2 linked regions of the Piscinibacter sp. HJYY11 genome follow. The protein of the gene in region 2 binds, or shares a complex with, the protein of the main gene of each other region. Links are inferred from orthologs where the notes say so. Each region holds a gene or a part of one and is shown on either strand. Other genes may lie near its edges.

Region 1 (15,078 bases), on a different replicon or contig from region 2:
CATGGGACACGCAGCGGGGAAGTGACGATGGGGCCAGTCTGGCCGGCACCGCCTGCGCGGTCTTGAACGCTATTGCAGCGCGGCCCGTTGCCAGGCGCCGGGCGTGAAGCCCAGCTGCTGCGTGAACGCACGGCTCATGTGGCTCTGGTCGGCGAAGCCGCACGCGAGCGCCACGTCGGCGAGGGCGTCGCCGCGGGCGATGAGCGCGCGGGCGTGCTCGACACGCCGCTGGCGCAGCCAGGCATGGGGCGGCATGCCGTGCTCGTGCGCGAAATGACGCAGCACCTGGTAGCGGCTCAGGCCGGCAAGCGTGGCCAGGTCGTCGAGCGACGGCGCATCGGCCAGGTCGTCGGCGAGCCGGTCGCGCACGCGGTCGAGTGCAGGCGAGGCCTGGCGCTGCGGCCGCGGGGCGCGGTTGGCGTGCTGGGCGAGCAGCCGGCCGCAGACCTGGGCCCAGGCTTCGTCGCAGGCCAGCGCATCCGGCGTCGCGGTGTGAGTCAGCAGCTGTGCGAAGAGGTGCTGCAAGGCCTGCCGCAGCAGCGGATCGTCGAACACGGGGTGTGTGAGCGCCAGGCCTTGCGGCAGCGTGTCACCCGCAGCGAGCGTGGAGGCCTGCAGCGCGGAGGTTTCCATGTAGACCATGCGCCAGCGCCGCGCTGGCGCACCGAGCGGCCGGCCATCGTGCACCTCGCCGGGGTTGGTGCTGATCAGGTTGCCCGCGTGCGCGGTCACCGTGCCGCGGCCGCTGGCGGAGCAGTGGGCACCCTGGTCGATCAGCCCCACGCCGAAGGTGTCGTGCCAGTGGCGCGGGAAGTGCCGCGAGCTTTCGATCTGCGTGAGGTGGACGCCGGGCCAGGGTGTCGTCTTCACCTCGCAGCGGTGCAACTCGGAGGCGGCCATGCGACGTGGTGGGCTCGGCCGGTCAGGGCCGCACCTGGTCGATCACCACCTCGACGCCGCTGGCGCCCGGCTTGACCGTGGCGCTGGCGCCGATGAGGTCGCCCGACTGCGGCGTGGCGTTGCCGCTGCGCGAGACACGCGCCTCGATGCGCACTTCGCTTGCGCCCGAGATCTTGGCCTCGGGGCTCATGGCGAGGCTGTCGTCGAGCTTGAAGCTGAAGGGCAGGGCCGACACCTGCGTGCGCTGCACGGCCAGCGGCATGCGCGGGCCTTGCGGGTTGCGCGCGAAGATGAAGACGGTGTCGCCCGGCTGCACCTTGCTGGCGAGCGCCGGCGCAAGGCTCACGCGGCCGCTGACGCCGGCACCCGCCACAGCGGCGAGAGGCGGCTTGTTCGTGGCAGCCGTCGCGGCAGCCGTGGCCGCCGCCGGTGCCTTGGAGCCGCCCACACCCGCCATCTGCTCGCGCGTCTTGGCGATGGCCTCGGTGAGCCACCTCGCGTCATCGGAGTCGGGCGGGATGATGCGCAGCAGCTGCTCCCAGTACTTGAGCGCCGTCGCGAGGTCGTTGCGGTTGTAGGCCGCGGTCGCCGCGAGCGACATCGCCATCGGGTTCTCCGGCTCCAGCTTGAGCGCCTGGTTGAGCACTTCCATCGGCTTGCCGTCGAAGTTGCCCATCGCACGGGTGGCCAGCACATCGGCGTATTCGGCGAGCAGGGTGGCGTTTTCCTGCAGGGCCGGGCCGATGCGGTTGAAGGCCGCTTCGGCGTCGGGCAGGCGGCCCATCGCGCGGTAGCTGCGTGCCAGCACGACGAAGCCGCGCGGGTCGGGGTTCTTCTCCATGCGGGCGGCCAGGTCGGCCACCATCTTCTCGACGTCTTTCTGCTCGGGGGCGCGCACGACGAGCGGGTCGAGCGCCTGCGGCGAGCCGCGCCAGGCGTACATGCCAGCCGCGGCCAGCGGCAGGGCCAGGGCGATCACGATGGCCGTGGCGCGCATGCTGGTGGTGGCGGCGGCCGGCGTCTCCTGTGCCGATACGTCGTCGAGCAGGCGGCGCTGCAGCTCGGCGCGCGCCTGCGCGTGGTCCTCAGGCGTCAGCGTGCCGGCGGCGAGGTCGCGGTCGATCTCGGCCAGCTGGTCGCGGTAGACGCCGGCGTTGACGTCGCTCGTCGCCACAGAGGCCTTGGGCTTGCGTTTCCACGGGCGCAGCAGCACCACCAGAGTGGCCACGACCAGCAGGGCCGCGGCCAGTGCGAATCCGCCCATCAGGAGTCTCCCTTGAGCGAGGGCGGTGCCTCGCGTTTGTCATTCAGCAGGGCTTCGGCCCGGCGTTGTTCTTCGGCGCTGAGGGCCGCGTCGGCGGGTTGGCGGCGGCGCAGGAAGGTGATCAGTGCGACCAGGCCGCCGAGCATCAGCACGAACGGCCCGGCCCACAGCAGCCAGGTCGTCGGCTTGACCGGCGGTCGGTAGAGCACGAAATCGCCATAGCGGTGGACCATGAATTCGCGGATCTCGTCATCGGTCTTGCCCTGCTTGATCAGCGTGCGGATCTCGCGCTTGAGGTCGAGCGCCAGGTCGGCGCGCGAGCCGGCGAGCGACTCGTTCTGGCAGACCAGGCAGCGCAGCTCCTCGCTGATGTGCAGCAGGCGGGCTTCGACCTTGGGGTCGTCGGCCAGCGGCGCGGCGTCTTTCGCGTGCAGCGCGGCCGTGGCAAGCGTCAGGGGCAGCGCCAGCAGCAGCGCCCGGAGGAAGTGCCTCGCGCTCATTTCTGCAGCTCTCGCACCAGCGGGACGATCTTCTGCTCGAGCACCTCGGCCGTCACCGGCCCGATCTGCTTGAAGCGGATCACGCCCGCCTTGTCGATGACATAGGTCTCGGGCACGCCGTAGACGCCGTAGTCGATGCCCACGCGGCCATCGGCATCGACGATGGAAAAGTCGTACGGGTCGCCATGGCGCTGGAGCCACGCGAGTGCCTCGGGGCGCTGGTCCTTGTAGTCGAGGCCGATGAGCGGGGCGATCTTGCGCTTGGAGAAGTCGACCAGCAGCGGGTGCTCGACACGGCACGACACGCACCACGAGGCCCAGACGTTGAGCAGCCAGACCTTGCCCGCCATGTCCTTCGGGCTGAAGCTGCCTTCCTTGTGAAGCTGCGGCAAGGTGAAGGCCGGCGCCGGCTTGCCGACCAGGGGCGATGGCACTTCGCGCGGGTTGAGCTTGAGGCCGATCGCCAGGAACACCGCCAGCACCATGAAGAGCGCCAGCGGGATCAGCACATAGCGCTTCTTCATGCCGCGGCCCCCTGCAGGGCCGTCTGGGTGCTGCGCTGCTTCAGCCGGTAGCGCCGGTCGGCCGCGGCGATGCCGCCGCCGAGCGCCATCAGCAGGCAGCCGCCCCAGATCCAGGTGACGAAGGGCTTGTAATAGACACGCACGCTCCAGGCGCTGCCTTGCGGGTCGAGCGCCTCGCCGAGCGAGACGTAGAGGTCGCGGGTGAAGCCGGAGTCGATGGCGGTCTCGGTCATCGGCATCTGCGACGAGAAGTAGTTGCGCTTCTCCGGGTGCAGGTGGCGCAGCACCACGCCGTCCTTCAGGAGCGCCACGTCGCCGCGCATGGCGGTGTAGTTGGGGCCTTCGACCTGGCGCACGCTCTCGAGCCGGAAGGTGTAGCCGCCCATGGCGACGGTGTCGCCCATGGCCATGCGCACGTCCTTCTCGACTTCATAGCCCTTGACCATGGTCACGCCGATCACGAAGACGGCCATGCCGAGGTGGGCCAGGTGCATGCCCCAGAAAGACCTTGGCGGCCAGCCCGAGCGCAGCCGTTCGCGGATCTGGAAGGCGGTGCTGGCAATGATCCACACCGCAAGCAGCAGGCCCAGCGCGACCAGCGGGCTCCACTCGCCGACCAGGAACGGCAGGCCGATGCCGGCCGCCACGGCGATCACGGCGGCCAGCCGCAGGCGCTGCGCCATGTCGCGCGCGTCGGCGTGCTTCCAGCGTGCGAGCGGGCCGAGTGCGATCAGGAAGAGCAGCGGCAGCATGATCGGCACGAAGACGGCATTGAAGTACGGCGGGCCGACGGACAGCTTGCCCATGCCCAGCGCGTCGATCAGCAGCGGGTAGAGCGTGCCCAGCATCACCGAGCCGCAGGCCACGACCAGCAGCACGTTGTTGACGAGCAGCAGCGTCTCGCGCGAGAAGAGCGCGAAGGTGCCGCCCGTGCTGACCTTGGCCGCGCGCCAGGCGAAGAGCGTGAGCGAGCCGCCGATCACCAGCACCAGGAAGCCGAGGATGAAGACACCGCGTTCGGGGTCGGTGGCGAAGGCATGGACCGAGGTCAACACGCCCGAGCGCACGAGGAAGGTGCCCAGCAGCGACAGCGAGAAGGCGGCGATGGCCAGCAGCACCGTCCAGTTCTTGAAGCTGCCGCGCTTTTCGGTCACGGCCAGCGAGTGGATCAGCGCGGTGCCCACGAGCCAGGGCATGAACGACGCGTTTTCCACCGGGTCCCAGAACCACCAGCCGCCCCAGCCCAGCTCGTAGTAGGCCCAGTAGGAGCCGAGCGCGATGCCGAGGGTCATGAAGACCCAGGCCACGTTCGTCCAGGGGCGCGACCAGCGGGCCCACGCGGCGTCGAGCCGGCCGGCCAGCAGCGCGGCGATGGCGAAGGCGAAGGCCACCGAGAAGCCCACGTAGCCCATGTAGAGCATCGGCGGGTGCACGATGAGGCCGGGGTCCTGCAGCAAGGGGTTGAGGTCGGCACCGTCGCGTGCGGCCGGCAGCAGGCGGTCGAACGGGTTGGAGGTGAGCAGCATGAAGAGCAGGAAGCCCACCGACACCAGGCCCAGCACCCCCAGCACACGCGCCACCATGGCCTGCGGCAGCTGGCGCGACAAGAGGCTCACGGCGGCCGACCAGCCAGTGAGCATCAGCACCCACAGCAGCAGCGAGCCTTCGTGGCCGCCCCACACGGCGGAGGCGCGGTAGGCGGTGGGCAGCTTGGAGTTGGAATGCTGCGCGACGTATTGCACCGAGAAGTCGTTGGCGACGAAGGCATACATCAGGCAGCCGAAGGCGAAGGCCACCAGCAGGAACTGCGTCTGCGCCGCGGGGCGGGCGAGGGCGATCCAGCCGGCATGGCCGCGGTGGGCGCCGATGAGCGGCAGCACGCCTTGGACCAGCGCCACGAAGAGCGCGAGGATGAGGGCCAGGTGTCCGAGTTCGGGGGTCATGGGCGGGCGCCTTCCTTGGGCATGGCGTCTTTGGGCATGGACTTGGCGGCCTTGTGCGCCTGGTCGACCGCATGCTGCGCCTCGGGCGGCATGTAGTTCTCGTCGTGCTTGGCGAGCACCTCGGTGGCCTGGAACTCGCCATTGCTGCCGAGCTTGCCCTGCACCACCGCGCCTTTCCCTTCCTTGAAGAGATCGGGAAGGATGCCGGTGTAGGTGACGCGCACGTCCTTGGCCGTGTCGGTCACGATGAAGTGGACCGTCATCTGGTCGCGCTTCACGCTGCCCTCGCGCACCATGCCGCCGACGCGGAAGGCACGGTTCTTCGGAGCTTCGCCCGCCGCCACCTGGGTGGGCGTGAAAAAGAAGGCGACGTTGCTCTGGAGGGCGTTGAGCACGAGTGCCGTGGCGATGCCCAGGCCGGCGAGTGCACCCACGATGATCGCGATGCGCTTGTGTCGAGGTTTCATGTGAGCAGAGGCTCGCGTTGAGGTTGAGGCCGGGCCGTCGGAGACAGGGGCCAACGGCGGATTATCCGCGCAGGCTAAGTGCGATTCCGGTATGGGCAAGTTCCGTTCTGTAGCAAGCGCGCATACACCAAAGGCCACTCCGTATCTTCTGCGACCGTATGTAAGCCTGCTCACGTTTGCCAACTATTGACGTTATTTTTTCGCTTCTGTGGGTCGATGATCCGGCCGACGACAAAGAGGGCCTCCGTTGCGCACGTCGCAAAGAGAGGCCTGACACAACAACCTCGGAGTGCATCTTGACCTTCATCTGCCACCGTTCGGAGCACGCGGAGTAAGCCATGCTGTTCGGCTTGTCCAAGCTCCGTCGCAATGACGACACCCAGGCCACGGCCCCAAGCCGTGCATGGGGCCGCTCGCAGCGCCAAGGTGAGTGGATGAGCCGCGAGGAAGCCATCATGGGCACCGCGGTGCGCGTGGAGCTCTGGGCGCCGCAGCGCGAGCAGGGCGAGGCTGCGATCGACGCGGTGATGGCCGAGATGCACCGCATCGACCGCACCATGAGCCCGCACAAGGCCGACTCCGAGCTGTCGATCATCAACCGCGAAGCGGCCCGCCACGCCGTGCCGCTGAGCGCCGAGATGGCGCGCCTGGTCTCGCGGGCCATCGATTTCTCCAGGCTGTCCGACGGTGCCTTCGACATCACCTACGCCGGTGTCGGCCAGCTCTACGACTACCGCGCCGGCATCAAGCCGAGCGACGAGGCGGTGGCCGCAGCCAAGCCGACCGTCGGCTGGCGCCACCTCATCCTCGACCGCGAGCAGCGCACCCTGCGCTTCGCCCGCGAGGGCGTGCGCATCGACCTCGGTGGCTTTGCCAAGGGCCATGCGGTCGACAACAGCGTGGCCATCCTTCGCCGCATGGGCATCGCCAACGCGTCGGTGGCCGCTGGTGGCGACAGCTATGTGATGGGCGACCGTGGCGGCCGCCCCTGGAGCATCGGCATCCGCGATCCGCAGCGCGACAGCGGCGTGGTGGCGGTGCTGCCGCTCGAAGACACGTCCATCTCGACTTCGGGTGACTACGAGCGCTTCTTCATCGAAGACGGCGTGCGCCATCACCACCTGCTCGACCCCCGCACCGGCCGTTCGCCGCGCGCGCTGCGCAGCGTGACGATCCTGGCCGCCGACGGGCTGACGAGCGAGGCGCTGTCGAAGTGCCTGTTCGTGATGGGTTTGGATGCCGGCATGCGACTCGTCGAGTCGCAGCCGGGTGTGGACGCGGTGGTGGTCGACGCGCAAGGGGCGTTGCACTACTCGTCCGGGTTGCTGGATGGCGCGGCAGCGCCAGCGCAGTGACCGGCAAGTGTTGACGATGAATCGGACTCAATAGGAGGTGAACATGAAAGAAGTCCTGACGAGAAAGCATGCGCTGGCGTGCATCGCAGTCTGCGCAAGCGTCGTGCTCGCGGGTTGCGGCAGCGGCAGCAGCAGCACGGACTCCGGCGACACGGTCACGGTCAACGGCGATGTGCCGGTGGCCTATGTGAAGCGCTCGACGACCCTCAGCATGAACCCGACCGACGGCGCGCCTTTCGCTGCCGGTGGCGACCTCATGATCCGCGAGAAGTCGTCGGCCAGCGCCCAGGAACACAACATCACCGGCCACATCACCCAGGGCAACGGTGACGCCTCCGACCCCGAGGTCTCGTACGACGGCCGCAAGATCGTCTTCGCGCTGCGCTGCCCGACCTCCAACACCTCCCAGATCAACGGCGTGGCCGCCTGTACCGGCCGCTGGAACATCTGGGAATACGACATGACCAACAGCGGCCTGACCAACGGCACGCTGCGTCGCATCACCAGCTCGACCACCGACGACGACGCCGACCCGTACTACCTGCCGGGCGGCGCGGGCTACGTCTTCTCGTCCAACCGCCAGACCAAGGCGCGCCCCAACCAGGCGCTGGGCCAGGCCTACAAGGCGCTCGACGAATACGAGCGCGAGGCGGTGATGAACCTGCACACGATGGATGCCAACGGCGGCAACATCACGCAGATCTCGTTCAACCAGTCGCATGACCGCAACCCGGTGGTGCGCCCCAACGGCGACATCATGTTCTCGCGCTGGGAGCACGTGGGCGACCGCAACCGCTTCGCGGTGTTCCGCTCCAAGCCCGACGGCACCGACATGTTCGTGCTCTACGGCGCGCAGAGCCCGGGCAACAGCTTCCTGCACCCGCGTGACATGGACCCGAACGGTGCCTACCGCGGCCACATCTCCAGCTCGCTGATGCCGCTGTCGCGCACCCAGGAAGGTGGCGCGCTGATGGTGATCGATGCGTTCAACTACTCGGAGAACAACACCCGCGCCTTCGTGACCGCACCGGCCACCGGTGGCCAGCGCCAGGTCACCGCGCAGACGCTGAACGACGGCATGGGCCTGTCGGAGTTCGGCCGCGTGACCACGCCGTACCCGCTCTGGGACGGCACCAACCGCATCCTCGTCGCCTACCGTCCCTGTGAAGTGACGCGCAACGGCGTGGTGGTGCCCTGCGCCACCCTGACCTCCGCCGAGCGCGCCCGCCTGAGCGCCCGCAACCGCCTGGCCGCTGACATCGCGCTCGACACCGTGCGCGACAACGCCCCGGCCGCCTACGGCATCTACATGTACAACCCGGCCAACCAGACCTGGCTGCCGGTCGCGGCACCGCCGTCGGGCTTCATGTACACCGACCCGATCGCCATCCAGGCGCGCGCCGAGCCCAACGCCACCCCGCCGGTGGCCGTGGACGCGACCCTGGCGGCCGCCAACATGGCGCTGATCGAGGTGCGCAGCGTCTACGACACCGACGGCCTCGGCCGCATGGGCGAGATGATGCTGACCGCCGCCGACCGCCCGGCCGGCTGCGCACGCGGCATCGCCATGACCACCCCGCCGCACGAAGACAGCGAGACCCGCAGCTCGGTGGCCGACATCGTGGCCCTGAAGGACCCGGCCAACCCGGCCTACCACTGCACCCCGGTGCGCTTCGTCCGCGCCATGCGCGCCGTGGCACCCCCGCAAGGCATGACCGGCCTGCGCAGCTCGATCGGCGAAACCGAATTCGAGCAGCAGCAGATCCTCGGCTATGCGCCCGTGGAACCCGATGGCTCGTTCAAGCTGCACGTGCCGGCCGACACGCCGCTCGCGCTGTCGATCATCGACAGCAAGGGCCGTGCGATCCAGACGCACACCAACTGGATCCAGGTCCGCCCGGGCGAGCGCCGCACCTGCGACGGCTGCCACAGCCCGCGCCGTGGCGCCTCGCTGAACTCCGGCGTCGTGGTCAACACCATGCCGGCTGCGCTGGTCGCCGCCCTGGCTTCCGATCACCAGACCGGTGAGACGATGGCCTCGACCCGCACCCGCCAGACCCCGGCGGCGCTGACCCTGCAGGCCAACCTGGAGTTCACCGACGTCTGGGCCGACACCACCCAGAGCGGCATCGTCGCCCGTGCGCCGATCCAGATCCGCTACACCGGCAACGCCAACCCGGCGGACGACCTGCAGACCCCGGCACCGGCCACGACCGGCACCCACCGCGGCATCATCAACTACCCCGAGCACATCGCCCCCATCTGGACGCGTGCCCGTGGCCCGGCCGGAGCCCACACCTGCACCAACTGCCACGCCGATGCGGCCGTGCTCGACCTGCGCGGCACCACCTCCGGCACCGGCCGCATGACCTCGTATGAAGAGCTGGTCATGGGCGACCCGATCATCGACCAGGCCACCGGCCTGCCGCAGATCGTGGTGCGCGATGGCGAGCCGATGATCGAGCGCGGCGCTGCGCTGGTGGAAACGAGCTCGAGCGCGGCCAACTCGGCTGGCGGCACCCGCAAGAGCCGCCTGGGCGAGATCCTCTTCGGCGAGACCCTGCTGGCAGGCGCCGGTGCGCGCACGGCCCACCCGAACCCGCCCAACACCGCCCCGGACCATGCGACCCTGCTCAACAAGGCCGAGCTGCGCCTCGTGACCGAGTGGATGGACCTCGGCGGCCAGTACTACAACGACCCGTTCAACCCGAACGGCAGCGTGCGCGCCATCAACGGCCTCTCGGAAGCGAGCTTCGCCGCCAATGTGCAGCCGATCCTGCGCCGCAGCTGCGCCGCCTCGTGCCACCAGGCCGGCAACATCGACCCGGCCGTGCCGGGTGGCCTGACCTTCCGTGGCAACCGCTTCATCCTGACCGGTAGCACCGAGGGCGACTTCGGTGTGACACTCTCGATGATTTCCAACACCTGCAATGCGGCGTCGAACTACCTGCTGAGCCGGCCGTCCAGCAACCCGCACCCCGCGGGCGGCACCGGGCCGGTCCTGCCGGTCGGCAGTGCCGACTACCAGACGATCGCGAACTGGATCTCGAGCGGATGCTGACCAAGGAAGAGCGTGGACTTCGCCAGCGTGTCCCGAGCCTGCGCGCAGCGCAGGCCGGCCTGGGCCACCTCCCGCGCCTTGCGCGCGCGGGGGCGACCGCGGCCCTGATCGCCTTGATGGCGGGTTGCGGCGGCGGGACGCCGCTGGGCAACCCGCCCGACATCCGCAACGATGGCGGTGGCACGGGAGGGCGGTCGCTCTCCTTTGCCTACTACCAGCGCTGCATCAACCCGATATTCCTTGCGTCCTTGCCGATCATTGGCTCCAATCCGCCGGTCACCAACACTTGTGCGGGAGCGGGTTGCCATGACGATGCCAACGGCGCGGGCGGCGCATTCCGCGTGCGCCCCTCAGCAGCGCCCGTGAGCCTGCTCAGCACCGCCGACGTGATCCGCGCCAGCGACATGTACAAGAACTACTACTCCGCCCAAGGCGAAGTGACCTTCAATTCCGTGCTGCTGAGCCGGCTCATTACCAAGCCGCTCGTGCGTGGCGTGCTGCATGGCGGTGGCCAGATCTTCCCGAACGACCTCGACCCCAACGTGCAGAAGATCCTCTACTGGATGACCAACCCCATTCCCGTGGGGCAGGACGAACTCACCACCGACTTGCCTGCCGGTCCTGCGTGTCCATGAACGTGCCACGTGTCGTTCGAAGCGTGGCCTGCGCTTTGGCGCTGGGCGCCGTGGCAGGGCTGGCGAGCCCGGTCTTCGCCGCCGACGCGCCCCGTGAACGCCTCACCGTCGCCGACCCCTACCTCGAGGTCCACACCGGCCCGGGGCGTGGCTACCCGGTCTTCCACGTGGTCGAGCGCGCCGACTGGGTCGAGATCGAGCTGCGCCGCACCGACTGGTACAAGATCCGCACCTCCGACGGCAAGGTCGGCTGGGTCGTGCGCCAGCAGCTTGAGCGCACGATTGCCGAAGCCGGTGGGCAGAAGACCTTCCGCGACGTCGCACTCGACGACTACCTGAAGCGCAAGCTCGAAATGGGCGCCGGCTACGGCCGCTTCAAGAAGGAGCCCATGCTCAAGCTGTGGATGGGCTATCGCCTGTCCGACACGCTGTCGCTCGAAGGCACGGTCGCGCAGGTGCAGGGCGTGTTCTCCGGCACCGACCTCTGGCATTTCAACCTCATCTCCGAGCCCTGGTCGGACAAGCGCTGGTCGCCGTTCTTCGGCGTCGGCATCGGCAAGTTCAAGAACATCCCGAACCAGAGCCTGGTCGGCGCGCAGCTCACCAACGTCAACCTCGCCAACGGCACCATCGGCCTGCGCTACTACCTGACCGACCGCTTCGTGCTGCGCACCGACTACACCTTCTACACGGCCTTCCTGAGCGACGCCCGCTATGGCGAGTACCGCGCGGTGACGGCCGGGCTGTCGTTCTTCTTCTGATCGGTCTCATCGTGCACGCCCTCATGCCCATGACCCCCAAGCTGATCGTCTCCTCGCTGCTGGCCGCCGCCACGCTGTGCGCCTCGCCGGGTGCCCTGGCCGCCGACGAGAAAGACAAGGACAACAAGCCGGCCAACGAGCAGGTCATCGTGCCGCAGGTCGACCGGCGCAACGTCAAGGTGCCCAAGTTCCCGTCGAAGGACTTCGAGCTGGGCCTCTTCACCGGCACCTACGCCACCGAGAGCTTCGGCTCCAGCTCGGTGAGCGGCGTGCGGCTCGGCTACCACATCACCGAAGACTTCTTCGTCGAGGGCGCCTACGCCCGCACCAAGGTCAGCGACGAGAACTACCGCCAGATCCTCCCCGGCGGCATCTTCCCGAGCGGCACGGAGACCCTGACCTACTACAACGTGTCGGTGGGCTGGAACGCGCTGCCGGGCGAGATCTTCATCTGGCGCAACACCGCCAAGGCCTCGGCGCTGTACCTCATCGCCGGCATCGGCAACACCAAGTTCCTCGAGCAGCGCAAGCAGACGATCAACTACGGCGTCGGCTCGCGGGTGCTCTTCGCCGACTGGTTCGCGCTGCAGATCGACATCCGCGACCACATGTTCACCTATGACCTGCTGGGCCGCCGCAAGAGCACCCACAACATCGAGTTCACGCTCGGCACGACCTTCTTCTTCTGACAGGTGCATTTCATGACCTCGAAACTCCTCCGCATCGTGCCCCTGGCGCTGGGCTCCTTCCTGCTGGCGGCTGCCGGCCTGGCGAACGCCGCCGCGACCGTCGGCACGAACGCCCCCGACTTCACCCTCAAGACGCTGAACGGCCCCAACATGCGCCTGCAGGAGCAGCGCGGCAAGGTCGTGCTCGTGAACTTCTGGGCGACCTGGTGCGGGCCCTGCCGCAAGGAGATCCCGCACCTGAACCGCATCTCCGACAAGTACAAGTCCGCCGGGCTCGTGCTGATGGGCGTGAACATCGACGAAGACGTGCGCAACGCGGCCGACGTCGCCAGCAAGCTCAAGGTGAGCTTCCCGGTGCTGCTCGACACCGACAAGGCCGTGAGCAAGCTCTACGACCTGAACAGCATGCCCTCCACGATGGTGATCGACCGCAGTGGCAAGGTGCGTTTCCTGCACCGCGGCTACCAGGACGGCTACGAAGACACCTACGACCAGCAGATCCGCGAGCTGCTGAAGGAAAGATGATGCGCCGCTCCATTACCGTCTGCGTGCACATGCTGGCCGCGGCGGCCGTTGCCGGCCTGCTGAGCGGGTGCGGCAGCATCGAGCCCTGGGTCAAGCCCTATGAGCGCGAGCGCCTGGCGTCGCCGCTGCTGCAGTTCTCGCGCGATGGCCTGTCGGCCAAGCATTTCGAGCATGTGCGCGAAGTGCGCGAGGGCGGGCGCGGCGCGACCGGTGTGCAGGGAGGCGGCTGTGGCTGCAACTGACGGCCGTCGTGTGCTGTCCATCGCCCGTGCCCTGGGTGCCGGCCTGCGCCGCGTGATGGCGGTGCTGCGCCGCCAGCCGCGCTCGGCGGTGCAGGCCGCGGGCCTGCTCGGCGGTGCGCTCGCCAGCGGCGTGGCCGGTGCAGCGCCCACCCTGCCGGAAGACCGTGCCGACGCGATGCTCCACGTCTACGAAGGCGGCGGCCTCAAGGCCTACGGCCCGGCCTTCCTCGTGCGCAAGAAGCTGGGCGAGAACCTGTCGCTCTCGGCCAACTACTACGTCGACATCGTCAGCAACGCGTCGATCGACGTCGTCACCACCGCGAGCCCCTACAAGGAAACGCGCAACGAATACATCTTCGCGGCCGACTACGTGGTGCGCGATGCCACTCTCTCGGTCAGCACCTCGCACAGCAAGGAGCCCGACTACATCGCCGACGCGACCAGCGTCGACGTGGCGCAGGAAGTCTTCGGTGGCATGACCACGCTGTCGCTCGGCTTCACCCGGGCCGAAGACAAGGTCGGCCGCAAGAACGATGGCTTCTTCGACCACGCGGTGCATTGGCGCTACCGCCTGGGCCTGACGCAGATCCTGAGCCCCACCTGGCTCGCCAGCGTCAACTGGGAGGCGGTCGCCGACGACGGTTTCCTCGGCAGCCCCTACCGCGTGGCGCGTGCCTTCGGCGCGGCAGTGCCCGAACGCAACCCGCGCACACGCTCCAGCCGGGCCATCAAGTTCCGCGTGCTGGGCGAAGTGAAACCCGGCCATGCGGTGCGCGCCGAGTACCGCTACTTCTGGGACAACTGGCAGATCAAGGCCCACACCACGGAGCTCGGCTACAGCCGCCACATCGACGAGCTGTGGCTGGTCGACTGGTACGGCCGCTACTACACACAGGGCAAGGCGCTCTTCTACAGCGACAACGCGACCTCGGCCACGACCTACCTGTCGCGCAACCGCCAGCTCGCCACCTTCAAGAGCATGAGCCTGGGCGCCAAGATGGCCTACACGCTCAAGCGCGTGCCCGGCAGCTACGACCTCAAGCTCAACGTCGCCGTCGAGCGCATCAGCTTCAAGTTCTCCGACTTCACTGACATCCGCACCGGCCAGGCCTACAAGCACGATGCCAACGTGGTGCAGGTGTTCCTGACGGCCAATTTCTGATTCGAGAGCCTGCCATGAACTTCATCTCCCGCTGCAAACGCCTGGTCGCGATGCTGCTGCTGGCTGGCTCGGTCTCGTGGGCCCAGACGCCTGCTCCTGCGGCAGCCCCCGCCGCCGCCGCGCCTGCGCCGGCGGCTGCCGCTGCCTCGGCTGCGGCCGCGCCCGCATCGGCTGCCTCCGCTGCCGGCCTCGACACCCGCGTGCAGGAAGCCAAGACCGACGTCATCAAGCTCAACCGCGACCTGCTGGTGCTCGAGGAGGAACTGCTCTTCCCGGCCAACACGCAGGTGGCGGTGTTCGTGTCGATGGACGTGGGCAAGCTCTTTGAGCTGGAGTCGGTGCAGATCAAGCTCGACGACAAGGTCGTCGCCAACTACCTCTACACCCCGGCCGAGGTGAAGGCGCTTCACCGCGGGGGCGTGCAGCGCCTGTACCTCGGCAACCTGAAGGCCGGCACGCACGAGATCGTGGCGCTCTTCACCGGCGGCGGCCCGCACTTCCGCGACTACAAGCGCGGCGCCACCGTCAAGTTCGACAAGGGCACCGAGCCCAAGTACATCGAGCTGCAGATCAAGGACTCGCAGGGCAAGCTGCAGCCGGAGTTCCAGGTCAAGGTCTGGCAATAAGGCGCACGCTTCTTTGATCCCGTTCCCGACCTCATGGCCTCTCGACTGACATCGGCGGTGAAGCTCCGGCACCTGGGCGTGGCGCTCGCCGTGGCCGTGGCCGCCTCGGCGCCGCTTGCCGCGGGCAAGAAGGTGGCGCACCTGGTGCAAGACCCGCATTACGGCGACACGCTCTTCCACTTCTACCAGGAGCGCTACTTCACCGCGATCACCGGCCTCATGGTGTCGCAGCATTTCAACCGGGTGCCGAAGCATGCCGACGAGGCCGAGCTGCTGCGCGGCGGGATGCTGCTCTCCTACGGCATGCACCGCGAGGCGGGCGAGATCTTCACGCGCCTGATCGAGAAGGGCGCCGAGCCTGCGGTGCGCGACCGGGCCTGGTACTTCCTCGCCAAGATCCGCTACCAGCGCGGCTTCTACGCCG
Region 2 (15,155 bases):
AATGCGCGGGCATGTCGCGCAGCGCATTTGCCGCCGCCTTCAAGTCGCACGTGGGCGAAGGGCCGGCCGAGTACCTGGCGCAGTGGCGGCTGTCGATCGCGCAGACGCGGCTGCGCCAGGGCTCACCGCTCAAGGCCATCGCCGAAGACCTGGGCTACAGCAGCCCATCGGCGCTGTCGCGCGTGTTCACGCAGAAGGTCGGCCGCTCGCCCCGCGAGTGGCTTCGCCACGACACGCGCTGACGTGCTGTTGGCGGGGCCTCAAGCCGAGGCGGGGCGCTCGCGGTCTCGGTAGGCCTGCGGCGTCACGCCGTGCTGCCGCGCAAACGCACGCTGCAGCGCGTCGACCGAACGGAAGCCGCTGCTGCTCGCGATCTTCTCCTGCGTCCAGCGCGTCTGGCACAGGAGCTGCGCTGCCTTCGACACACGCGTGCGCTCGACGTAGCGGGCCGGCGTGCAACCCGTCTCGGCCACGAAGGCGCGGGCAAAGTGGCGCGGGCTCATCTGCACGCGCTCGGCCAGCACCTCTACCGACAGGTTTTCCAGCGGGTGCAAGCCGATCCACGCAACCAGCTCGCGCAGCCGGTGGCTGGCGCCGGCCTGCGCGCGCAGCGCTTCGCTGAGCTGAGGTTCGGCGCCGCTGCGCAGCATGGGCAGTGCCAGCGTGCGTGCGATCTCCATGGCCGTGGCGTGGCCGAGGTCGTCTTCCACCAGCGCAATCGCCAGCTCGATGCCGGTGGTCACGCCGGCCGACGTCCACACCGGACCATCGCGCACGAAGACACGGTCGTGCCGCATCCGGGCCTGCGGGCGCATCTGCTGCAGCAGGTCGCACACGCGCCAGTGGGTGGTGCATTCGCGGTCGTCGAGCAGCCCTGCGGCGGCGAGTGCAAACGCGCCGGTGCACACGCTCGCAATGCGCCGCACGCGCGGTGCGGCCTGCACGAGCCAGTCGGCCAGGCCCTGCTCGGCGATGGCGGCGCGCAGGCCGGGCTCGTCACCGCCGGCCACGATCAGCGTGTCGATGTCGTCCGGTAGCTGCGGCAGGGCCAGGGTGTCGGTGAGCGTGAGGCCACCGTTGGTCGCGACGGCGCCCCCGGTCGGCGACGCCACGTGCAGACGGTAGCTGCCGGGCCGCCACAGCTCGGCCTTGCTGAACACGCTCGCCGGCCCGGCCACGTCGATCGACTCGACGCCATCGAACACGACCAGCACGATGGTCCTGGCAGAAACAGCGGTCTTGTCGTCGTTGTCGGTGAGGGCGGGCATGCCTAGGCTCGTGAGGTCGATGACTTCAGGAAACGATGGAATGAGATCTGCCCGGTCCATGTTAGTTGCAGCCCTCGCCGCGCTCGCCGGCAATGCGTGGGCCGCGCCGCCCGCGGTGAACGCGTCGCACGCGCCCGCCACCTTCATCGAGGCGCTGCGGCCCGAGCCCGGCCGGCGGCCGGTGGTGGCGGTGCTGGCCTTGAACGACCGCACCGAGATGACCGACCTGCTGCTGCCCCACGCCGTGCTCAAGCGTGCCGACGTGGCCGAGGTCCACATCGTGGCGCCGCGCGCGGGCACCGTGAAGCTCTTCCCTGCCCTGCAGATCGACGGCGCATTGAGCTTCGAACGCTTTGCACAACGCCACCCGGAAGGACCTGACTACATCATCGTGCCGGCAATGGAGCGCGACGACGACCCCGCCGTCACCACCTGGCTGCACCAGCAGGCACAGCGTGGCGCCAAGGTGATTGGCATCTGCTCCGGTGCACGCGTGGTGGGCCGTGCGGGCCTGCTGGACGGGCGCCGCTTCTCGGGCCACTGGTACGACCGCAAGACGCTGCTGAAACGCCACCCCGGTTCGCAGCACGTGCCCGACCAGCGCTACCTGATCGACCGCGGCGTGGCCACATCCACGGGCATCACCGCCTCGGTGCCCACGATGCTGGCGCTGGTCGAAGCGATCGGCGGCACGGTCCGTGCGGCCGCGGTCGCGCAGGAGCTCGGCGTGTCTGCATGGGGCCCCACGCACGACAGCGCCCGTTTCGGGCTCAGCTTCTCGCGAGGCCTCGCCTACGTGCGCCAGGGCGCCGCCTTCTGGCTCGACGAGCGCTGGCAGGTCGACGTGCACGACGGCATGGACGACATCGCCCTCGCACTCGCGGCCGATGCATGGGCACGCACCGGGCGCGTGCGCGTCGAAGCGGCTTCGCCCTCGGGGGCGGTGCAGTTGCGCAGCGGGCTGCGGCTGCTGACGCACGCGCCCGACGACTCGCCCCGTTTGCCGCTGGACAACGCGCTCAAACCGGTGCCGCAGCTCGACCGCACGCTGTGCGAGATCGCCGCGCGACACGGCGACGCACGCCGCGACCGGGTGCTGCTGGAGATGGAATACGCCGGTCCCGAAGCGCCTTGCCCTTAGGAGCGCCGCTGCTGATGCGGCAAGGCGCTGGCTCAGAACGGCATCTTGAGCGTGAGGCGCACAGTGCGGGGCTCTCCAGGGTGCACGTGGCGGTCTTCGCGGGGGCCGGCCAGCAGCGGCGGCTGCGACTCGTAGTAGTACTGGATGTCGTACACGTCGCGATCGAAGAGGTTGAAGACATCGAGCGTGACCTCGGCATCACGCCAGAGCTTCTTGCTCACGCGCAGGTTGGTCGTGGCTGAGGAGTACGAGCGCACGCTGTTGTCTTCGACCAGCGCACCGCTGCCGAGGTAGCGCCACTGCAGGCTGGCCGACCAGCCGGCCAGGTCCTTCACGCTCAGCGCGACCGAAGCCACCCTGTCGATGGCGTTGGGGATGCGGTCGGCGTCGCCCGCATGGCGGAAGCGGGCGTGGCTCCAGGCGAGGTCGGCGTCGAGCAGCAGCCATCTGTTGGGCGTCCAGCGGTTGTTCCACTCCACGCCGCGGCGCTTGCTGGGCAGCGAGCTTTCGGTGTTGCCGGCATCGCCGATGTAGACGAGCTCGGAGTCGAAGTCGAGCTTCCACAGCGCGAGCGAGCTCTGCAGCCCCGGAATCCACTCGGTGCGCGCGCCGACCTCGTAGCCGCGCGAAGCCGACAGGCCGGGCGCGGGGTCAATGGGCGAGGTGGCCCCGCGGGCATCGTTGCTGTGGAAGCCGCGGCCCGCGTTGAAGAAGAGCTCGGTCTTCGCCCACGGCCCCGCCACGAGCGTGAGCTTGGGCGAGAGCTGCTGGTCGCCGTCGGTCGCCGAGCCGCCCGCGATCTGGTTGTCGACGGTGAAGCGCACGCTGTCGGCACGCACGCCGAGCACCGTGCGCAGCCAGGGGGTGAGCTCCAGGCCCGTCTGGCCGTAGATGCCGAGCATCGTCTCGCGCAGCTTGTCGTCGCGCACCGGCGTGCCCAGCACCCGCGCCGACGACTCGAAGAGCCCCACGCGCGCGCGGTCGTGGCGCAGTTGCACGCCAAGCTCGCTTCGCGCGGGCAGCGGGCCCACTGCATGGTCGACGGCGTGGCTCGCCGAGACGCCATAGACGGTGCGCTTGTCCTGCTGCGAGAACTGGTCGTCGGGCCGGTCGAGCGCATAGGTGAAGTTGGAGAATAGCGAGAGCCGGTAGTCGATCGCATACGCCGACACGCGCGTGGCGCTGTCGTTGCCGATGTCGCGCCACTCGCCCGAGAGGCTGCTACGGCGCGTCGTGCCGCCGGTGGTGGGGTCGAGGCTGTCGAAGCGGCTGAAGGGCTGGCCGTTGTACCCCTCGAGGATCAGGCGCTCGGGCACCTGGTCGGTGGCCGTCCAGCTCGCGTCGTAGGCCATGAGGCTCGCGTTCCAGCCCTTGTTCTTGCTGCCGCTGCTGAGGGTGAGCACGCCGTTAGCGCGCTTCAGGTCTTCAGGCACCGTCCACGGGCCATCGTTGCGCTGCAGCTCCACCACACCCATCAGCGTGTGGTCGCCGCCCACCTGCGTGGAGCCGCCGACCAGGCCGCGCCGGTAGCCACGCTGGCCGATGGTGAGCGACGCGAACGGCGCATCGAAGCGCGTGCGGTAGGCGATGTCGGCCGAGCCGGCCGAGGAGAAGTCGCCGCTCTTCGCGAAGTAGGGGCCCTTGCGGTACTCGATGCGGTCGACCACCTCGGGGATCAGGAAGTTGAGGTCGGTGTAGCCCTGGCCGTGGCCGTGCGAGGGCATGTTGACCGGGATGCCGTTGATGCTGGTCGCGAAGTCGGTGCCGTGGTCGAGGTTGAAGCCACGCAGGAAGTACTGGTTGGCCTTGCCGTCGCCCGAGTGCTGCGTGACGATGACGCCCGGCACGAACTCGAGCACCTCGCCCGGGCGCAGCGCGGGCCGGCTCTTCATCAGCTCGGCGCGGATCACGCCTTGCGACGCGGAGTCGGACGTGCCGACCGCGTTGTCGTAGTGGCGGCCGGTGACCTCGACCGGGTCGAGGTGGACGGCGGCCACCTGGTGGCTGGCAGGGGCCGGCGGCGGAGTGGTTTGCGCGACGGCGGGGCCGCACAGGGCCAGCACGCCCAGCGCGACGGGATGCAAGGTGGTCTTCATGGAGACGATGTCCGGGAGGCCTTCGGGCGAAGGCCGGTGGTGAGGGCCTGCGGCGCGCGCAGGGGCTCGGCAGGACAGCGTCAGGCGCGGGGCGGTCGCTCCGGCAAGCCGGCGGTGTGGGTGATGCAGCTCCACGCCGCGCAGGCACACATCACGTGGCCAGCATCCGCGGCGGCCACGTCGTGCGATGACGCACCGATGGCCACCATGGCCGACAGCACAGCGCCGGCCGTGGCACCGAGTTGCTGCGCCTCGTCGTACAGGGTCGCACCCGGTATGGACGAGAGGTGCACGTGGCGCTCCCAGCCGCCGTCGTCATGTCGGTGCTCATGCACCGTCGCCACCGCCTCGGCCTGCATGTGCAGGTGCCGCGGCCCCTGCACGCGCCCCAGCGCCGATGCCATCGCCTGCACGAGCAGGATGACCGCGACCCAGCAGGCAAGCAGCCGGATCGCGTCGCGGGCCAGGGGCGAAGAGATGAGGAGGCTCATGGGATCGGCGGAGTATCGCGCTGCCACCTCGATACGTCGGATGCGACCACCTGGATGCAGCACAGCCCGCGAACGTCGTCAGAACCTGATGTTCACGCCGAACGACGGGAACAGCGGCAGCTGCGTCACCAGCTTGCGCTGGCTGTAGTCGGCGTTGTAGCTGTAGCCCGAAGGGTTCTTGCGCGCATACGCGTTGATCAGCTCGCCGTAGAAGCTGAAGCTCGGCGAGAGCTTCCAGTCGGCGCGCAGGTCGAGCCGGTGGTAGGGCGACAGTCGATCGCTGTTCAATTCACCGTAGACCGGGCGGTAGCGGCCATCGGCCGGGTCCTGCTCGCCGCGGAGGATGGGCGTGTAGGGCGAGCCGGTGTGGTAGCTCCACTTCGCGCCGAACATCCAGCGCTCGCTCATGCGGTATTGCGCCACCAGGTGGGCGATCACCGGCTGGTCGAACGCGAACGGGAACTCGCGCCCGGTCACGTCGTTCTGGCGGCGCGCCTTCGACAGGCTCAAGGCGAACCAGCCCGAGAGCCGGCCGCCGGCGGCCGGGTCTTTCTTGATGAGCAGCTCGGCACCGCGGGAGCGGCCGCTGCCGCCGTTGATGTAGTTGACCGTCGGGTCGGCGACCACGAAGTCGCTGAACTTCTTCTGGTAGGCCTCGAGCTTCCACGACCAGCCCTTCGCCAGCTTCTGCTGCACGCCGAGCACGCTGTGCGTGGCGCGCAGGTGCCACAGGCCGGTGTTGCCAAACCCGGCGATCACCTGTTCGCCCGCCGGGAACTGGTTGTGGCGGCCCCATGCCGCGGTGTAGGTGGTCGCCGGCGTCGCCTGCCATTCGAGGCCGATGCGCGGCTCGGTGTAGCGGCGGCCGAGGTAGCCGTCTCGCGTGTGGTGCGCCCCGACGCTCACCGCCCATGCGTCGGTGGCCTGCCAGCGGTGGCTGGCGTAGGCATTGCCGAATCGGGCGCGCAGCGTGTCGCGCCCCTGCTGTCGCGGTGCGCTGGTGTAGTCGCAATCGGGCTCGAACTCGGTGCAGCGGGCGTTTTGCGCGTCGATGTCGTACCGGAGCTTGATCGACTCGACCGAGCCGCCGAGCGTCGTGTCGTGCCGCGGGGCGAGCTTGAACTTGAGCTGCTCGCGCAGGAAGGTCGTGTACGCACGAGAGGTCGCGCGCAGCGCGGTCCCGACCGAGCTGGTGTTGCGGTCGAGCGTGCTGCCGACGGCCAGCTTGTTGCGCAGGCGCGGGCCGAAGTCGGCATCCCACACCACGGCCTGGGTGCCGTACGAGGTGCCGATCGCACTGTCGCCGGCGAGCACCGGGTCTTGCGTCCCCAGGGTCGAGCCGCCGGGCACGCGGAAGTCGAGCTTGTCGGCGGCGCCTGTCGCATGGAAGCTCAGCCGGTGGTCCTCGTTGAGGTTCCAGATGTACTTGCCCTGATAGTCCCAGTAGCGCGGCACGGTGACGATCACGCCGGAGTCGTCGTCTTCCACCGTGTTGAGCACCAGGTCGAGGTAGCTGCGCTTCACCGCGAAGTAGAACGACTGCTTCTCGTTGATGGGCCCTTCGATCAGCGCATCGGCGCCGAACAGGCTCACGTTGAGCACGCCGCCGAGCCGGTCGGTGCGCGGGTTGCGCAAGGTCACGTCGAGCACGGCGCCGATGGCGTCGCCGTACTCCGGGCCGAAGGCCGCGCTGTAGAGGTCGAACTGGCGCACGAGCTCGCTGTGCATCGTGCTCGTCAGGCCGCCCATGTGGAAGAGGTAGCCGACGGGCAGGAAGTCGACGTAGTAGAGGTTGTCGTCCGGCCGCGAGCCGCGCACGGCAGGGGCGCTGCTGCTGTCGTCGGCCACCGCCACGCCGGGCAGGGCCTGCAGGGCCTTCATCGTGTCGCCGGCGGTGCCGGGCACGGTGCGCAGCTCATCGCCGGTCATCACGCTGCGGCTGGTGGGCGCCCGTTGGCTGCGGCCGGTGATCTCTACCCGGGGCAGGCTGGGGCTGCTGGCCGCAGGCGCCGGCGCCGGCGCGGCCGGTGCCTCCACAGGCGCCGATGCGGCCGCGGCCGCCGGCTCGACGACAGCCTGCGCCCTCGCCGTGCCCAAGGCCAGCACGCACACGGCTCCCCACACGGCGCGGGGCAGCGCCTTCATCACGAAGCGGCCGCTCATCGGCCGTCGTCTTCGGCTGCCTGCAGGGCGTTGTGGCGGGCCCGCTTGTGGCGGGCCGCGGTCATCAGCGGCTCGGCCAGCATGCACAGCAGGGCCACGGCGTACGAGCCCCACACATAGAGGCCGTAGCCTCCCATCGCAAAGAATTCGGAGGCGCTGCCCCAGTTCATGCTTTTTCTCCCTTGAGTTCGGCGGCCACCCAGTCGGCTTCGCGCTCGCGCTCGAGCACGATCGCGCGCGTTCGCATGAAGACCACCGCAAACGCATAGGCCCAGAAGGCGAAGGTCATGATCAGCATCGCGGTCAGCATGGTGCTGGCCATCTTGGGCGCGGCGGTCATGCTGATGGTCGCGCCCTGGTGCAGCGTGTTCCACCACTTCACCGAGAAATAGATGATGGGCACGTTGATGGCACCGACCAGCGCGATCAGGGCGCCGGCGCTGTCGGCACGCCGTGCATCGTCGATCGCCTCGGTGAGCGCGATGAAGCCGAGGTAGAGGAAGAGCAGGATCAGGTACGACGTCAGCCGCGCATCCCACACCCAATAGGTGCCCCAGGTGGGCTTGCCCCAGAAGGCGCCCGTCCACAGCGCGATGAAGGTGAAGAGTGCGCCGGTCGGCGCGATGGCCCTCGCCACCATCGACGAGAGCCGCGTCTTGAAGGCCCAGCCGAGGCCCGCCCAGAAGGCCATCGCCAGGTAGAGCACCATCGAGATCCACGCGGCGGGCACGTGGATGAAGATGATGCGGTACGCCTCGCCCTGCGTCGCGTCGGTGGGCGCGACGAAGAAGCCGATGTAGAGCCCGACGACTGCAAGCACGATGGTCGCGGCCCACAGCCAGGGGATCAGCGTGCCCGCCAGCCGGTAGAAGCGCGACGGCGCGGCGAAGGTGTACAGACGCAATGGCGAGTTCATGAGGTTCTCGTCAGTTGGTGAGTCAATCGGTCGAGATGCGCAGGGCTGCAGCCGTGGCCCAGGGTGCGAGCAGCGCGGTGGCGATGAGCAAGGCGCCCAGCAGCGAGTAGTGTCCTTCAGCCGACACGCCCGATTCCACCGCGCCCACCGCCCCCGCGCCGAAGATCAGCGCCGGGATGCACAGCGGCAGGATGAGCAGGATCAGCAGCACGCCCCCGCTGCGCAAGCCCAGCGTGAGCGCGGCGCCCAGGCCGCCGAGCAGGCTCAGGATGGGCGTGCCCAGCACGAGGCCGAAGGTGAGGGCGGCAATGGCCTCGCCGCGCATGTCGAACATCACGCCGAAGAGCGGCGCCACCACGATGAGCGGCAGCCCCGTCAGCAGCCAGTGCGCGAGCGCCTTGGCCGTGGCGATCAGCACCGGCGACTCGCCGCAAAGCAGCATCTGCTCGAGCGAGCCGTCGGCGTGGTCGGTGGCGTAGAGCTGGGTCACCGACAGCATGGCCGCGAGCAGCGCGCAGACCCACACCACGCCGGGGGCGATGATGCGCAGCGTCTGCGGCTCGGGGCCCACGCCGAAAGGAAAGAGGCTCACGGCCACGGTGAAGAACGCGATGGGCAACAGGGCTTCGATGCGGCGGCGTGCCGCGAGGCGCAGGTCGCGCGCGAGCACCGCAGTGAACGCGCTCATCCCGCCACCTCGTCCAGCTGCAGCACGGTCGGCACCGGCTCGGCGAGCGTCACGGCCTGGTGACTTGTCAACACCACCGCGCCACCGCGCTGCACGTGCTGCGAGATCACCTCGTTGAGCGACGCGATGCCCTCGACGTCGAGCGCGTCGAAGGGCTCGTCGAGCACCCACACCGCCGGTGACGGCGCGAGCGCGAGGCGCGACAGCGCGACCCGCCGGCGCTGGCCCTGCGACAACGTGCGCACCGGCGCGTTGCGGCGCGTGGCCATGCCGAACTGGCGCAGCGCCTCGGTCAACGCGGCGTCGTCGACGTCGCGGCCGTGCAGCCGCGCGAGGAAGCGCAGCGACTCCAGCACCGACAGGTCTTCCTTCAGCGCGTTAGCATGGGCCACGTAGAGGAGCTCACCCTCGCGGCGGATCTGGCCGGCCTCCGGCGTGGACAGTCCCGCCAGCAGGCGCAGCAGGCTCGTCTTGCCCCGGCCGTTGGCGCCTCGCAGCCACACCACCTCGCCGCGCCGCAGCGGCAGGTCGAGCCCTCTGAACAGCACCCGGTCGCCGCGCCGGCAGGCCAGGCCCACCGCGGCGAGCAGCGGTGGCGTGTCATCGGTCGTCGCGGCGTGCACCGGAGGGATCATGAGGTTCGATGGGCGATTCGTTTCGCGCAGCCCGGCAGTGTAGGTGCACCGCACAGGGGGTCGAGGGACCGTGGAGTACGATGGTCCACACTTCCGAAAGCGCGCCATGAACCGAGACCTGCTGCAACCATCTGCCACCATCACGGCAGCGCTGATCACCAACCCGGCTGCCGGCGTTGCGAAATCCAAGCTGGCTGATGTGGCGACCCTCTTCGCCACGGTCTACATTGAGCTGGAAAAGGCCGAGGCCCTGGTCGACAAGATGCGCGAACAGCCGGCCAAGCCGCCGGTCTCGCTGCTGTAGTGCGCCCGGCAGGCGTGCCTCAAGCGCCTTGAAGACCTACGCGATCGCCGTTCGCGCGCTGTGCGAGTTCACTGCCAAGTCGGGCGACCTCGACCTGCGCTTCACCCCCGCACCCACCGCCCTCGAGGGCCAGGCCGGCCACGCCACCGTGGCCGCCCGCCGGGCCCGTGACGGCTACGAGTCGGAGGTGAGCGTGAGCGGCGAGTACAAGCTCCTCACCGTGCGCGGCCGCGCCGACGGCTACGACCGCCACAGCCGCACGCTGGAGGAGGTGAAGACCTTCCGCGGCGACCTCGCGCGCCAGCCGGCCAACCACCGTGTGCTGCACTGGACGCAGGCCAAGGTCTACGGCTGGCTGATGTGCCTGAAGCTCCAGAAGGACGGGCTCGATCTCGACGAGATGAACATCTCGCTCGTGTACTTCGACATCGCCTCGCAGCGCGAGCAGGTTTTCACGCAGGCCTGCAGCGCCGAGGAGTTGCGCTCGCACTTCGAGTCGCACTGCGAGCGTTTCCTCGCCTGGGCGGAGCAGGAGGTGGCCCATCGCAGCCAGCGCGACGAGACGCTGGCGGCGCTGCCCTTCCCGCACGGCCACTTCCGCACCGGGCAGCGCGAGCTGGCCGAGGCCGTCTACCGCGCCACGGTGCAGGGGCGCGTGCTGATGGCGCAGGCGCCCACCGGCATCGGCAAGACGGTGGGCACGCTCTTCCCCATGCTCAAGGCGATGCCGGGGCAGCAACTCGACCAGGTGTTCTTCCTCACCGCCAAGGGCTCGGGCCGCCAGCTCGCGCTCGAAGCCGCCGAGCGCCTGCAGTCCGGCCAGCCCGCGCGGCCGATCCTGCGCACGCTGGAACTCGTGGCGCGCAACAAGGCCTGCGAGCACCCCGAGCTCGCCTGCCACGGTGAATCGTGCCCGCTTGCACGCGGCTTCTACGACCGCCTGGCCGACGCGCGGGCCGAGGCCCTCGCCCGCCCGATGCTCGACAAGGCCACCGTGCGCGAGGTCGCACTCGCCCACCAGGTCTGCCCCTACTACCTGAGCCAGGAGCTCGCCCGCTGGGCCGACGTGATCGTGGGCGACTACAACTACCTGCTCGACATCGGCGGCCTGCTGATGGGCCTCACGCTCGCGCGCGGCAGCCGCGTCTCGGTGCTGATCGACGAGGCGCACAACCTGCTGGAGCGCAGCCGCATGATGTACAGCGCCGACCTCGACCAGGCCGCGCTGAAGGCGATGCGCCGCACCGCGCCGGCCGCTTTGAAGAGCGTGCTCGCCAAGCTCAACAAGGCCTGGAACGACTGGGCCAAACCGCAGGCCACACAGGCCACGCCCTACCAGGTCTACCCCGCCGTGCCCGAGGCCTTCAGCCAGGCCCTGCAGAAGGCCACCTCGGCGATCACCGACCACTTCACCGAGTACCCCACCAGCGCCGTCGACGGCGAGCTGCAGCGCTTCTACTTCGATGCGCTGCATTTCTCGCGCGTGCACGAGCTGGCCGACGAGAACTGGCTGGTCGACGTCACCTTGCAAGGCCCGCCCGGCCGCAAGCCGCTGGCGCTGATCACACTGCGCAACGTGGTGCCGGCGCCGCAGCTCGGGCCGCGCCTGGCGGTGGCCCATTCGGTGGCGCTCTTCTCGGCCACGCTCACGCCGCGCGAGTTCTACGCCGACCTGCTGGGCCTGCCCGACGACACCGTCTGGGTCGACGTCCCCACGCCCTTCTCGGCCGGGCAGCTCGAGGTGCGCGTCGCACGCCACATCTCCACCCGCTACCAGCACCGGGCGGCGTCGGTCGAGCCGATCGCCGGGCTGATCGCGGAGCAATACGCCCGTCGGCCGGGCAACTACCTCGCGTTCTTCAGCAGCTTCGACTACCTGCGCCAGGTGCTGGCCGCCTTCCGCACCCTCGCGCCCGAGGTGCCGGTGTGGGAGCAGTCGCGCGGCATGAGCGAGCCCGAGCGCGAGGCCTTCCTCGCCCGCTTCGTGCCCGAAGGGCGCGGCGTCGGCTTCGCGGTGCTGGGCGGCTCGTTCGGCGAAGGGGTCGACCTGCCGGGCGACCGCCTGATCGGCGCCTTCATCGCCACGCTCGGCCTCCCCCAGCTCAACCCGGTGAACGAAGAGATGAAGAAGCGCCTGGACGCGCGCTTCGGCCCCGAGCGCGGATACGACTACGCCTACCTCTACCCCGGCCTGCAGAAGGTGGTGCAGGCCGCCGGCCGGGTGATCCGCACCACCGAAGACGAAGGCGTGATCCACCTCATCGACGACCGCTTCACCGGCCCGCGGGTCCGCAGACTCCTCCCGGCCTGGTGGACCATCCGGCAAAGTGAGCCCCAAATCACCAACTCTTCCGCGCTGTAACGAAATGCGCTTCCGCTAAGGTGCGCACCAGCATCAGGGCCCGTCCGCCCAGACTCTCCAAGGAGACGCTCCCGTGGTATCGCTCTTCGCCTTCATGGTCACGGCCTACGGCATGAACCCCTACCTGGTCGCCACCTTCAACTCCAACCTCGCCTGCGAGACGGCCCGCTCGGCGCTGCTGTCGGCAGCACTCGAGCAGAACGTGGCCGGCACGAGCACCTACGCCATGGCCCCGCGAACGCTGAAGTGCATCAACACGCCGGGCATCGTGCCCGGTGCCGCCAGCCGCCCACCGGAGGCCAGCCCGCCGGCGCGCAAACCCGTCAAGAAGTGACACCGCACCAGCTGCCCACCGCGGTCAAGCCCTACTCCCGGCTGCTCGCCTGGGGGCCCTTCATCGCGGTCGCGTTGCTGCTGGCGATCCTGTGGGGGCTGGTGCTCGGCTTTGCGGTGGTGCAGGAGCGGCGCATGGTCGAAGGCGCGCAGAAGCAACTGCGCCTGGTCAACAACGCCGCCGCCCAGCAAACGCGCGACCTGCTCGGCGTCACCGAAGCCCGGCTCGACGTGGCGCAGCAGTGGCTGGCCCGTTCGCCGCAGCTCGACGACGCGCTCGGCGAGCTGCTGCGGACCTTCAGCCGCCACCCGAAGGACCTGGTCTGGGTGGCGCTGGTCAACGCGGACGGCAAGGCCGTGCCCGTGCCCGGCTCGCCCGCCTGGCTCGAGCGCATGCCGGCAGTGCAGCTGCCGGACGCCGCCGGCGAGATGCGCGTGGGCGAGCCGCTGCGCCAGGCTGCCGGCCAACCCTGGCGCTGGCCCTTGACACGCCGCCTGTCGGCGCCGGTCGCAGGCCCGCAAGGCCTGGCCGTGGGCCTGGTGGCCTGGGTCGACCTGCCGCAGCTGAGCACCATCCACGAACGCCTGCGCGAGCAGCCGGCCGGCGGCATCTCGCTCACCACCTCGACCGGCATCGTGATCGTGCGCACGCCCTACTCCGAGACCCTGATCGGCCGCAACGTGCTGGCCGACCGCCCCGCCCAGATGCCGCCCGGCAGCGCGCAGGGTGCCTTCGAGACTTCCGCCGCCTATGGCGTGGGCGATCGGCGCCTGGCCACCTTCGAGCGGCTGGGCCAGTACCCGGTCACCGTGCTGGTCTCGCAGGAGCGCGACGAGCTGCTGGCCGCCTTCCACGCCCGGCGCAACCTCGGCATCGGCATCCTCACGCTGCTCACGCTCGCCGGCATCGTCTTCTCGTGGTCGCTGGCCCGCAGCCAGCGCAGCGCCCGCCACAGCCGGGCCCAGTTCGACGCGGTGAGCAACGCCTTCCCGCTCGGTCTCTTCATGACCGACACCCTCGGCGAGACCACCTACGCCAACGACGCCTATTTCCAGAAGTCCGGCCTGCCGCGCGAGCGCATGGCCTGGGGCTGGAGCGACCTCCTCGACCCGGCACAGCGCGAGCCGATGCTGGCCGCCTGGCGCCAGGCGACCGCCGGCCTCGCCCCGCTGCGCAACACCCTGCACGTGACCCGGCCCGACGGCCAGCAGGTGATGCTCTCGGTGCGCACCGCCCCGCTCCTGGTGGACAACAAGCTCATCGGCCATGTGGGCTCCATCGAAGACGTGACCGACCGCGTCCAGCAGCAGCGCGCCCAGCGCATGCTCACCGCCATCTTCGAGCGCAGCACCGACGTCGTGGCGCAGGTCAGCGCCCAGGGGCAGCTGCTCTACGTCAACCCGGCCGGCCGGCAGATGATGGAGATCAAGCCCGACGCACCGATCGAGCACATGCGTTTCGACGACTTCCTGCCGGCGCACCGCGAGACCCAGGTGCGCGACATCATCATGCCCACCGCGCTCGCCACCGGCCTGTGGGTGGGCGAGACCTCGGTGCTGCGCGGCGACGGCAAGGAGATCGACGTCAGCGAGATGCTCATCGCGCACCGCGACGAGCGCCAGGAGGTCGAGACCTACTCGATCGTCATGCGCGACATCTCGCACGAGATCCGCGCCCGCACCGAGCTGCAGCGCAGCGAGTCCATCCTCAAGGTGGTGGCCGCCACGCTGCCGGTGCTGGTGGCCGTGGCCGACAGGCACCAGCGCTACCTCTTCACCAACGACGCCTTCGACCAGTGGGTCGGACGCCCGCAGGGCCGGCTGGCCGGCCTGCACGCGCGCGAGGTGCTTGGCGAGGCGGAATACGAGCGCCGCCGGCCCAACATCGAGCTGGCGCTGTCCGGCCAGCGGGTGATGTTCGAGTCCTGCATCGACGGCCACCAGTACTTCGAGACCACCTACATCCCCTTCCGCGACGCAGAGGGCCAGGTGGCCGGCCTCGTGGCCCTGTCGCAAGACATCACCAGCCACAAGCGCCAGCACCAGATCCTGCTCGACGCCTCGCAGACCGACCCGCTGACCGGCGCGCTCAACCGCGCCGGCTTCGACCTGCGCGTGGGCGAGGCCCTCCTGCGCGCCCACGAGGAGCATCACCCCATCGCGCTGCTGATGGTCGACCTCGACCGCTTCAAGCCGGTGAACGACGAGCACGGCCATGCCACCGGCGACGCCCTGCTCGTGGCCGTGGCGCAGCGCCTGCAGAAGGTGCTGCGCCCGACCGACCTGCTGGCCCGCCTGGGCGGCGACGAGTTCGCCGTGGTGCTGCCCGACGTGAGGGACGATGCCGCAGCCGGCACGGTCGCCCGGAAGATCGTCGGCGCCCTGGGCGAAGTGTTTGAAATCGACGGCAAGCGGCTGTCGATCGGCGCGAGCGTGGGCTTGGCCCTCGCGCGCCACGGCGAGGACACGGTGCAGTCGCTTGCCCAGCGCGCCGACGTGGCGCTCTACCAGGCCAAGCGGGCCGGGCGCGGCCGCTTCGAGGTGGCAGCGGCCCAGGGTTGAAAACCCAGCAGAAAACCCAGCGCCGCGATGCCCTTTCAGGACCTGCGTGTTTCTTTGCACACCCCGCGCCATTCCTCGCGCCGACTCGGGAAAAAGGGCTGAAACTTAGTGCTACCACGCCCCTCCAAGCGGGGTCGCAGTTTTATACTGAATTCGCGTGAAATCTCCTTTTTTTGCAGGAAGCAGGTCATATATG

The links.
Region 1: the proteins of ccmB (region 2) and ccmE are in contact, whole or in part, in a solved structure (PDB 8CE8), measured with the Escherichia coli proteins. The link is inferred for Piscinibacter sp. HJYY11 from one-to-one orthologs.

Annotation. Positions count from the first base shown.
Region 1 is NZ_JAERQZ010000002.1:262,811-277,888, forward strand. What follows is about bases 3,864-6,767. They hold ccmE (cytochrome c maturation protein CcmE), read right to left. Parts: upstream 5,599-6,767; coding sequence 5,128-5,598; downstream 3,864-5,127. Other genes in these bases: JI745_RS24970 (heme lyase CcmF/NrfE family subunit), read right to left, coding at 3,864-5,131; JI745_RS24980 (FAD:protein FMN transferase), read left to right, coding at 5,937-6,767. Also shown: JI745_RS24945 (class I SAM-dependent methyltransferase), read right to left, coding at 1-3; JI745_RS24950 (AraC family transcriptional regulator), read right to left, coding at 70-900; c-type cytochrome biogenesis protein CcmI, read right to left, coding at 923-2,164; JI745_RS24960 (cytochrome c-type biogenesis protein), read right to left, coding at 2,164-2,664; JI745_RS24965 (DsbE family thiol:disulfide interchange protein), read right to left, coding at 2,661-3,188; more of JI745_RS24970, read right to left, coding at 3,185-3,863; more of JI745_RS24980, read left to right, coding at 6,768-6,953; JI745_RS24985 (hypothetical protein), read left to right, coding at 6,997-10,014; JI745_RS24990 (hypothetical protein), read left to right, coding at 10,008-10,649; JI745_RS24995 (SH3 domain-containing protein), read left to right, coding at 10,646-11,410; JI745_RS25000 (outer membrane beta-barrel domain-containing protein), read left to right, coding at 11,434-12,099; JI745_RS25005 (TlpA disulfide reductase family protein), read left to right, coding at 12,112-12,624; JI745_RS26585 (DUF4266 domain-containing protein), read left to right, coding at 12,624-12,866; JI745_RS25010 (DUF3570 domain-containing protein), read left to right, coding at 12,853-14,028; JI745_RS25015 (AraC family transcriptional regulator), read left to right, coding at 14,043-14,654; JI745_RS25020 (lipopolysaccharide assembly protein LapB), read left to right, coding at 14,688-15,078. UniProt on the Escherichia coli protein: Heme chaperone required for the biogenesis of c-type cytochromes. Transiently binds heme delivered by CcmC and transfers the heme to apo-cytochromes in a process facilitated by CcmF and CcmH.
Region 2 is NZ_JAERQZ010000001.1:4,683,557-4,698,711, reverse strand. Bases 6,931-9,911 are described here. They hold ccmB (heme exporter protein CcmB), read right to left. Parts: upstream 8,764-9,911; coding sequence 8,098-8,763; downstream 6,931-8,097. Other genes in these bases: JI745_RS21955 (ATP-dependent DNA helicase), read left to right, coding at 9,731-9,911; JI745_RS26535 (hypothetical protein), read left to right, coding at 9,505-9,702; ccmA (cytochrome c biogenesis heme-transporting ATPase CcmA), read right to left, coding at 8,760-9,398; ccmC (heme ABC transporter permease CcmC), read right to left, coding at 7,326-8,075; ccmD (heme exporter protein CcmD), read right to left, coding at 7,156-7,329. Outside these bases: JI745_RS22005 (AraC family transcriptional regulator), read left to right, coding at 1-242; JI745_RS22000 (GlxA family transcriptional regulator), read right to left, coding at 261-1,268; JI745_RS21995 (DJ-1/PfpI family protein), read left to right, coding at 1,288-2,409; JI745_RS21990 (TonB-dependent receptor), read right to left, coding at 2,442-4,505; JI745_RS21985 (hypothetical protein), read right to left, coding at 4,586-4,996; more of JI745_RS21980, read right to left, coding at 5,075-6,930; more of JI745_RS21955, read left to right, coding at 9,912-12,064; JI745_RS21950 (hypothetical protein), read left to right, coding at 12,138-12,398; JI745_RS26530 (diguanylate cyclase domain-containing protein), read left to right, coding at 12,395-14,959; JI745_RS21940 (S41 family peptidase), read left to right, coding at 15,153-15,155. UniProt on the Escherichia coli protein: Required for the export of heme to the periplasm for the biogenesis of c-type cytochromes.